Regions from separate parts of the Streptomyces sp. NBC_00038 genome, predicted to be linked through region 2. Evidence: riboswitches for the same ligand, from Rfam matches in the RefSeq annotation. Region 2 holds a riboswitch; the other holds the start of a gene.
What was found. Region 2 has a riboswitch for glycine ahead of gcvP (aminomethyl-transferring glycine dehydrogenase). Riboswitches for the same ligand answer to the same signal wherever they lie in the genome.

Region 1: it holds a riboswitch for glycine, as region 2 does, so the genes downstream of both, gcvT (glycine cleavage system aminomethyltransferase GcvT) here and gcvP (aminomethyl-transferring glycine dehydrogenase) in region 2, are expected to answer to the same signal.

What each region holds. Positions count from the first base shown of each region.
Region 1 covers NZ_JAPELQ010000001.1:7,408,013-7,412,591, forward strand. Annotated here, with positions in the region: gene glyA (serine hydroxymethyltransferase) at 1-282, opposite strand, end outside; gene gcvH (glycine cleavage system protein GcvH) at 298-675, opposite strand; gene gcvT (glycine cleavage system aminomethyltransferase GcvT) at 802-1,920, opposite strand; glycine riboswitch at 2,068-2,169, opposite strand; gene OG219_RS33620 (AAA family ATPase) at 2,338-3,012, shown strand; gene OG219_RS33625 (enhanced serine sensitivity protein SseB) at 3,102-3,905, shown strand; gene OG219_RS33630 (enhanced serine sensitivity protein SseB C-terminal domain-containing protein) at 4,113-4,579, shown strand, end outside.
Region 2 covers NZ_JAPELQ010000001.1:1,820,930-1,825,508, forward strand. Annotated here, with positions in the region: gene gcvP (aminomethyl-transferring glycine dehydrogenase) at 1-2,060, opposite strand, end outside; glycine riboswitch at 2,244-2,340, opposite strand; gene OG219_RS08515 (PRC-barrel domain-containing protein) at 2,455-2,826, shown strand; gene OG219_RS08520 (DNA polymerase IV) at 2,908-4,275, opposite strand; gene OG219_RS08525 (MerR family transcriptional regulator) at 4,356-4,579, opposite strand, start outside.

The DNA.
Region 1 (4,579 bases), 5.6 Mb from region 2:
GTGCTCCGCACCGAAGAGCGCCTTCACGCGGTCGATGGCGATCTGCTCGACGACGTCGACGTGCTCACAGCCGCCGTAGTAGCGGCGGCCGGGGTAGCCCTCGGCGTACTTGTTGGTCAGGACCGAGCCCTGGGCCTCCATGACGGCGACCGGAGCGAAGTTCTCCGAGGCGATCATCTCGAGGGTGGACTGCTGGCGGTGCAGTTCGGCGTCGACGGCGGCGGCGACGTCCGGGTCGAGCTCGTGCAGGGGTGTGTTCAGAAGCGACTTGGATTCAGACATGGGGACTACGACTCCTCAGCCGGCGGTGAAAGCGGTGTACTCGTCGGCGGAGAGCAGGTCTTCCGGCTCGTCCGCGATGCGCACCTTGAACAGCCAGCCGCCCTCGAAGGGGGCCGAGTTCACCAGGGCCGGGTCGTCCACCACGTCCTGGTTGAACTCCACGATCTCGCCGGTGACCGGGGCGTACAGGTCGCTCACCGACTTGGTCGACTCCAGCTCACCGCAGGACTCACCCGCGGTGACCGTGGCACCGACCTCCGGAAGCTGGGCGTAGACGACATCGCCGAGCGCGTTGGCCGCGAACTCGGTGATGCCGACCGTCGAGACGCCGTCCTCGGCGACCGACAGCCACTCGTGCTCCTTGCTGTAGCGCAGCTGCTGGGGGTTGCTCATGGCCTGAATTCTCCTGTACGCGGGGGAGTGCTGATGACGGGGGAGGGGTGATGACCAGGGCGGATGGTGCCCGGTGTCACTTCTGGCACGCGCGGCCGGGCCGGTGGCCCGGCACGTGCCCCAGTGTCACTTCTGGCGCTTGTAGAACGGCAGTGCCACGACCTCGTAGGGCTCGTGACTGCCGCGGATGTCCACACCGACTCCGGCGGTGCCCGGAGCGGAGTGCGTGGCGTCGACGTACGCCATCGCGATCGGCTTGCCCAGCGTCGGGGACGGGGCGCCCGACGTGACCTCGCCGACGACCTTGCCGTCGGCGACGACGGAGTAGCCCGCGCGCGGGACGCGACGGCCCTCGGCGATCAGGCCGACGAGCACCCGCGGGGGGTTCTCGAGAGCACGCGCGGCGGCCTCGGAGAGCGCCTCGCGCCCCACGAAGTCGCCCTCCTTCTCGAACTTCACGACCCGGCCGAGACCAGCGTCGAAGGGGGTGAGCGAGGTGCTCAGCTCATGCCCGTACAGCGGCATGCCCGCCTCCAGGCGCAGGGTGTCCCGGCAGGACAGACCACAGGGGACGAGCCCGGCCGGGTCGCCCGCCTCGGTGAGGGCCTGCCACACCTTCTCGGCGTCGCCGGGGGAGACGAACAGCTCGAAGCCGTCCTCTCCGGTGTAGCCGGTGCGGGCGATGAGCGCCGGGACGCCGGCGACCGTGCCGGGCAGACCGGCGTAGTACTTCAGGCCGTCGAGGTCGGCGTCCGTGAGGGACTTGAGGATGCCGGGGGACTCCGGGCCCTGGACGGCGATCAGCGCGTACGCGTCACGGTCGTCACGCACGACGGCGTCGAAGCCGGACGCCCGCTCCACGAGTGCGTCCAGCACCACCTGGGCGTTCGAGGCGTTGGCGACGACCATGTATTCGGTCTCGGCCAGCCGGTACACGATGAGGTCGTCGAGGATGCCGCCGTCCGCCCGGCAGATCATGGTGTAGCGGGCGCGGCCGACGCCCACCGAGCCGATGTTGCCGACCAGCGCGTAGTTGAGGAGCGCGGCCGCCTGGGGCCCGGTGACCGTGATCTCGCCCATGTGGGAGAGGTCGAAGAGGCCGGCCTTCGTGCGGACGGCGAGATGCTCGTCGCGTTCGGAGCCGTAGCGCAGGGGCATGTCCCAGCCCGCGAAGTCGGTCATCGTCGCGCCGAGCGAGCGATGCAGGGCATCGAGCGCGGTGTGACGGGGTGCGTTGCTGCTCATCGGTGGGGCTCCCAAGGCATGACGGCGAGGTCGTTCCTCCCCATCTGTCATCGGAACCTGAGAGGTTCATCACGACCCCGCGAAACGGTGGTCATGATTTGCACCTTGGGTGGAGCCACTGGTCAGCAGCCCGCTTTTCAGATGTGCCTCGCCCGCGCGGTACGGGGCCTGAGAGATTCAAGGGAGGGACTTGCTCCTTCGGCGCCCAGGACGGTGTGACAAGACCTGGGACTCTCCCGCGCGGATTCAAGCGGCCGGTATGCAGTTGGCGGGCACATCATTGCACGCGCCGTCCGATACTGGCAGTCCGCATCTGTAACCGCCCTGTGGCAGATCGATTACGGAAACAGGAAGCACCGCGCATTACCTTCTCTTTACACTCGGCGGGGATGGGACTCCAGACCCATGGGGAGGACGATCACGGTGAACAGGACCACTGCGTACGCGACGACCGCGGGCCTCGCGCTGCCCAAGCAGCCCGGCGCCCCGGCCCGGGAGGCGTGCGACCCGTTCCCGACGGCTGTCGTCCGCGACCTCAGGGACCGCGCGGGCCACAGCCCGCACGGTCTGCACTTCGGCACATCCGACGTCGTCGTGGTCACCGGGCTCCCCGGCAGCGGCAAGTCGACCCTGATGCGCCGCGCCGTCTCGGGCCCGCGCATCGACTCGCAGGACACCCGCGACCGTTGGGACGGACACGTGTCCCGCTGGCTTCCGTACGCGGTCTACCGCCCCCTCGTCCGCCTCGCGCACTACACCGGCCTGCACCGCGCGCTGCGCTCCGGCGCCGGAGTGGTCGTACACGACTGCGGCACACAGGCCTGGGTGCGCCGCTGGCTCGCCCGCGAGGCCCGCCGCCGGGGCGGCACCCTGCACCTGCTGCTGCTCGACGTCACGCCGGGCACGGCCCTCGACGGCCAGCGCGAACGAGGCCGAGGCGTCTCGCGGTACGCGTTCTCGCGCCACCGCGGCGCGGTCGCCCGGCTGCTGCGCTCCGTGGAGAAGGGGGACCTGCCGGAGGGCTGCGGCTCGGCGGTGCTCATCGACCGGGACGCGGCCGACGTGCTGCGCCGGATCGACTTCGGCGGCTGAGCGGCCGGGAGCGGCTGAGATGCCGTACGAGCCCACTAACCTTGCCAGCCGGAACACCGGAACAGTGGTTCACAGCAGGCGGTAGACAGATGGACTTCCCAGCCTTCCCCGACTTCCCTGGCCTCCCGGCGCAGGCGCACCCCCATCCACACGGCGGATGGCCGGGCAACGAACTGGAGGAAGTGCTCGCCGCGTCCCTCGGCGTGCCCGCGGGGCCCTCCTCGGGCGCCCGCATCGTCGAGGTCCTCGGCCGCAGCTTCGTCTGGGTCCCGCTGCCGAACGGCGGCGGTCCGAACAGCGGCCCGCTCGACCTGCCGACGCTGGAGATCGCCGGTCAGGCGTACGTCCCTGTCTTCAGCTCCGAGGAGCAGTTCCGCCAGGTCACCGGCGGGCACATGTCGTACACGATCGCGCCCGCCGTCGAGTTCGCCCGCGGGCTGCCCCCGCAGATCGGCATCGCGGTGAACCCGGACGGTGTGGTCGGCGTACCGCTGCCGCCCCCCGCGGTCGCCGAGCTGTGCCGCGCCGGGCGTACGCCCCTGGACGGATCCGCGAGCGGCGGCCGGGTGCGGCTCTTCGAGCCGGACTGGCAGGACGACCCGGTGGACTTCCTGGCCGCGGCCTCCGCCGAGTTCGCCGGCACCGGCGTCGTGCTGACCGCCCGCCGCTGCCTGGCCAGCATCGAGGGCGGCACGCCCGTGATGTTCATCGGCGTCGAACTCTCCCTCTGGGAGGGCGAGGCCCGCACACTTCCCCTGGACGCACTGGGCCGAGCGCTCGGCCGGGTCGCGGTGCCGTGGCCGGTGAACCTGGTCCTCCTGGACGTGGCCCAGGACCCGGTCTGCGACTGGCTGCGCCAGCGGGTGCGGCCCTTCTACCAGCACGGTCACTGAAGGCGCCCCGTCAGGGGCGCGGGGCTGTGACATATGCGGCTCCGCCGCGTGGGCGCGAGCAACCACGACGGGCCCGCGGCAGCAGAACGGCAGCAAGTCCCGAGCTCCAACACGGCTTTCGGAGCGGAGCGACGACGCTGTCAGGGTCGCCGCTTAAGCTGGTTTCATAACGTCGGTCGAGGTGTTGTACACGAAGGGGCTGTAAAGGTGAGCGCTGGCACAGCCGCGGCTGGGCAGGTCGAGCACATGCTGCGCCAGGTGACGCCCGGGCGTTACGACGCCTACGAGGCGCTGCTGCGCGCGCTCGCGGCCCCGTCGGCCGGCCAGGTCTGGATGCTGCTCTGGCACGGCCAGGCCGGCTCCCCGGACGCGCAGTACGGGAACATGGAGGTGGACGGCTTCGGGTACGCGCCCTGTGTCACCTCCGCCCAGGAGCTCTCGGCCAGCGGCTGGAACCGCAGTTACGAAGTCGTCGACGGCCTCGACGTGGCCCGCACCCTGTACCCCGACCAGTTCGGCCTCTGGCTGAACCCGCACGCCCCCGGCGGCGGCGTCGGCATCCCCTGGCTCGACCTGCGCCGAATCGCCACGGGCCTGGAGCGCCAGCCCGCCGGCCCGCTCAGGCTCTCCGAGCCGGGCATCGAGATCCCGCAGTTCTACGCCCTGCTCACGCA
Region 2 (4,579 bases):
TTGAGGTTGGCGCCGTCCACGTACACCTGGCCGCCGGCCTCGTGCACCTGCGCACAGATGTCGGCGACGTGCTCCTCGAAGACGCCATGCGTCGAGGGGTACGTGATCATCAGCACGGACAGTTCGTCGCGGTGCTGCTCGATCTTGGCGCGCAGATCCTCCACATCGATCTCGCCGTCGTCCGCCGTCTTCACGACGACGACCTTCATGCCGGCCATCACGGCGCTCGCCGCGTTCGTGCCGTGCGCGGAGGACGGGATCAGGCAGACGGTGCGCTGCTCGTCGCCGTTCGCGCGGTGGTATCCGCGTACGGCGAGCAGACCGGCCAGCTCACCCTGCGAACCGGCGTTGGGCTGCAGCGACACCTTGTCGTACCCGGTGACCTCGGCGAGCCGCTCCTCCAGCTCACGGATGAGCGTGAGGTAGCCCTGCGCCTGCTCGGCGGGCGCGAAGGGGTGCAGCTGCCCGAACTCGGGCCAGGTGACCGGCTCCATCTCCGTCGTCGCGTTGAGCTTCATCGTGCAGGAGCCCAGCGGGATCATGCCGCGGTCCAGCGCGTAGTCACGGTCGGACAGCTTGCGCAGGTAGCGCAGCATCGCCGTCTCGGAGCGGTACTGGTGGAACACCGGGTGCGCGAGGTACTCGTCGGTGCGCAGCAGCGAGGTCGGAAGAGTGTCCTCGGCGGCCGAGTCCAGCGCCTCGACATCACCCTGGACACCGAACGCGGTCCACACAGCGGCCAGTTGCCTGCGCGTGGTGGTCTCGTCGCAGGAGATCGACACACGGTCGGCGTCGACGAGGTGCAGGTTGACCCCCCGCTCCCGGGCGCCCGCCACGATCTCGGCGGCCCGGCCCTGGACGCGTACGGTCAGCGTGTCGAAATAGGCGCTGTGTACGACCTCGACTCCGCCCGCCTTCAGACCCTCGGCGAGGATCGTCGCGTACCGGTGCGTACGCCGCGCGATGGTCTTCAGCCCCTCGGGACCGTGGTAGACGGCATACATACCCGCCATCACGGCGAGCAGCACCTGAGCCGTACAGATGTTGCTCGTCGCCTTCTCACGACGGATGTGCTGCTCCCGCGTCTGCAGGGCCAGGCGGTACGCCTTGTGCCCGTCCGCGTCGACGGACACACCCACCAGCCGGCCGGGCAGGCTGCGCGCGAACTTCTCGCGCACCGCCATGTACCCGGCGTGCGGACCGCCGAAGGCCATCGGCACCCCGAACCGCTGCGTCGTACCGACCGCGATGTCCGCGTCCAGCTCGCCCGGCGAGGTGAGCAGAGTCAGAGCGAGCAGATCGGCGGCGACGGTGACGACCGCACCCAGCTCGTGTGCCTGCTCGATCAGCGGCTTGATGTCGCGTACGGCACCGGAGGCGCCCGGGTACTGGATCAGCACGCCGTTGATCTCACGCTCGGCGAGCTCGGCCGGAATTCCCTCGCTCAGATCGGCGACGACGACCTCGACACCGGTTGGTTCAGCGCGGGTCTCGATGACGGCGACGGTCTGCGGCAGCGCGTCCGCGTCGACCAGGAAGAGACCCTTCTTGTTCTTGCCCATGCGCCGGGACAGCGCCATCGCCTCGGCGGCCGCGGTGCTCTCGTCGAGCAGCGAGGCACCGGAGGTCGGCAGCCCGGTCAGCTCGGCGACGACGGTCTGGAAGTTCAGCAGCGCCTCGAGCCGGCCCTGCGAGATCTCCGGCTGGTACGGCGTGTACGCGGTGTACCAGGCCGGGCTCTCCATGACGTTCCGCAGGATCACCGGCGGAGTGAAGGTCCCGTAGTAGCCGAGCCCGATCATCGAGTCGAGCACCTGGTTGCGGTCCGCGAGGGAACGCAGTTCGGCCAGGACCTCGGCCTCGGTGCGCGCGCCCGGCAGCTCCAGCGCCTCGGCGTTCTTGATCACGTCCGGTACCGCGGTGGCCGTGAGCTCGTCGAGCGAGCCGTATCCGACCTGCGCGAGCATCTTGGCCCGTGCCTCGGTGTCGGGCCCGATATGGCGCTGCTCGAAGGGGATTCCCTGTTCGAGCTCGGAGAGCGGAATGCGAGGGGCGGTCATGGCGGAGGCCTCCTGGTCAGACGCGACCTTCGAGGGGCACCCCGGCACGGGTACCCCGACGGCCTCCCCCTCTGTCATCACAACCTGAGAGCTTCACCGGCCCGCCCACCCACTGCGACCCGACTTTCACCGTCGGTGAGAGCGGGAGCCGTCTTCGGCACCCGCCCTGCTTTCCAGAGTGACCTCGTCCGTGCGGTACGTGGGCCTGAGAGATTCCGGGGAGGATTTGCTCCTTCGGCGCCCTCCGATGGTGTCTGGAGGACTCTCCCGCGCGGGGTCAGCAGCCGCTGCCAGGGTACCAGCGAGGGCAACGCCCGGGCCTTCGAGTGGCCACCTTCCTGAATCTGCTCTTTTGTAGTGCTTACGGATGAGTTGCGACCAAATGGAGGGCACCGTGCAGACCGACATCGATCCGCGCAACCTGATCGGCCGCAAGGCATTCGACCGCAACGGCGCCAAGATCGGCACGATCGACGAGGTCTACCTCGACGACGCGACCGGGGTCCCGGAGTGGGCGGCCATACGCACGGGCCTGTTCAGCAGGGACGCCTTCGTACCCCTGGAGCCCAGCGAGCTCGTCGAAGGAACCCTGCGCATCCCCTTCGAACGAGCACTGATCAAGGACGCCCCCGATTTCGGCGTCGGCCGCCACCTCTCCCCCGAACAGGAACTCCAGCTCTACCACCACTACGGCCTCGACGTGGCCTCCCCTCCCACTCCACCGGACCGCGACTTCGGCCGCCTGGCAGGGACGGACGAGGCCTGACACAACATCTCGGGTCCCGGGTGACGCGGTCCCTTCGGGGGGCTCGGGCGCGACCGGACGACCCCCAGCGCCGAACCGAACTCAGCCGTCACGGCGATGGCCGACGGCAGCCACCAACGGCAACGGATCCGCCGGCTCCAGCTCCGGATCGTCGGTCCGGAACGTACGTACCCGCCCGGGCTCGGAGTACGGAGTCTCGAACCGAACGGTCACCCTCCCGAGCCCGCTCCCCTGCACCCACCCGTGCCCGAACTCGGCATGCCGCACATCGTGCCCCGCCGGCCACCGCCGCTCGGCGGGCGGCACCGTCTCGACCGTGCCGTCCTCCGTCGATTCCTCCTCGGCATGCTCCTGAGCCGCAAGCTCCCCCGCGGCTGCCTGGGCCTGCGCGAACAGGTCCTCCTGCGTGTAGTCGGCCAGCCCGGAGACGCCCACGCCGAGCAGCCGTACCCCACCGGTCGTGTCCACCACATCGAGGAGCCGCGCGGCCGCCTCCCGCACCACCGCGGGATCGTCCGTGGGCCCCCGCAGCGTCTCGGACCGCGTCAGCGTCGAGAAGTCGTACTTCCGCACCTTGAGCACGATGGTCCGCCCGGACAGCCCGGCTCCCCGCAACCGCTGCACACACCGGTCGGCGAGCCGCTGCACCTCCAGACCGACCCGCACCCGGTCATGGATGTCCACGTCGTACGTGTCCTCGACGGACACCGACTTGGTCTCCCGCTCGGCCACCACGGGCCGGTCGTCGTGGGCCAGCGCCATCGCGTACAGCGAGTGCCCGTGCGCCTTCCCCACCAGCCGTACGAGCTCGTCCTCGCCCGCCTCGGCAAGCTCCTCGACGGTGGTGATCCCGGCCCGCCGCAGATGGTCCCCGGTCGCGGGCCCCACGCCGGGCAGCGTCCGCACCGACATGGGCCCCAGCAGGGCGCGCTCGGTCCCCGGCTCTATCAGCACCAGACCATCGGGCTTGGCCTGTTCCGAGGCGATCTTCGCGAGCATCTTGGACGCGGCGAGCCCCACCGACCCGGTGAGTCCCGTGACGGCCCGGATGTCCGCACGCAGTTTCACCCCGGTCAGCCGCGCCGATACCTCGTCCCAGGCCGCTCCCCCGGCCTCCAGATCGACGAACGCCTCATCCAGGCTCAGCGGCTCCACCAGCGGCGACAGGGCCCCCAGCAGCCCCATCACCTGCTCGCTGACCTCCCGGTAGATCCCGAAGCGCGGCACGAGATACGCGGCGTTCGGCGCGAGCCGGCGCGCCTGGGCCATGGGCATCGCCGAATGCACCCCGAAGACCCGTGCCTCGTACGAGCAGGTGGCGACGACTCCACGCGGACCCAGCCCGCCCACGACGACCGCTTTCCCGCGCAGGCTCGGCTTGGCCGCCTGCTCCGCCGAGGCGAAGAAGGCATCCATGTCGAGATGCAGGATCGTGGGCGCGGTTCTCACATCTCCGATGCTGCCCTACGCCACTGACAATGCCCCGGCAAGCCGGGGCACCATCAGTCTGTTCCGCTCTGTTCCGCTCATCAGACCGCGCGGTTGCGCCGTCTCGCCAGCTCGTCCGCGGGGTTGTTCCCGAGGAGCGTCTCACCGGTGTCCACGCGCTCGCCGTGCAGCTGTGAGAGCGCGCTCTCGACATCCCGCCACACCACGCCCACAGCGATCCCGAAGACCCCCTGGCCACCCTGGAGCAGCGCGTGGACCTCGTCGGGGGACGTGCACTCGTAGACCGTGGCACCGTCGCTCATCA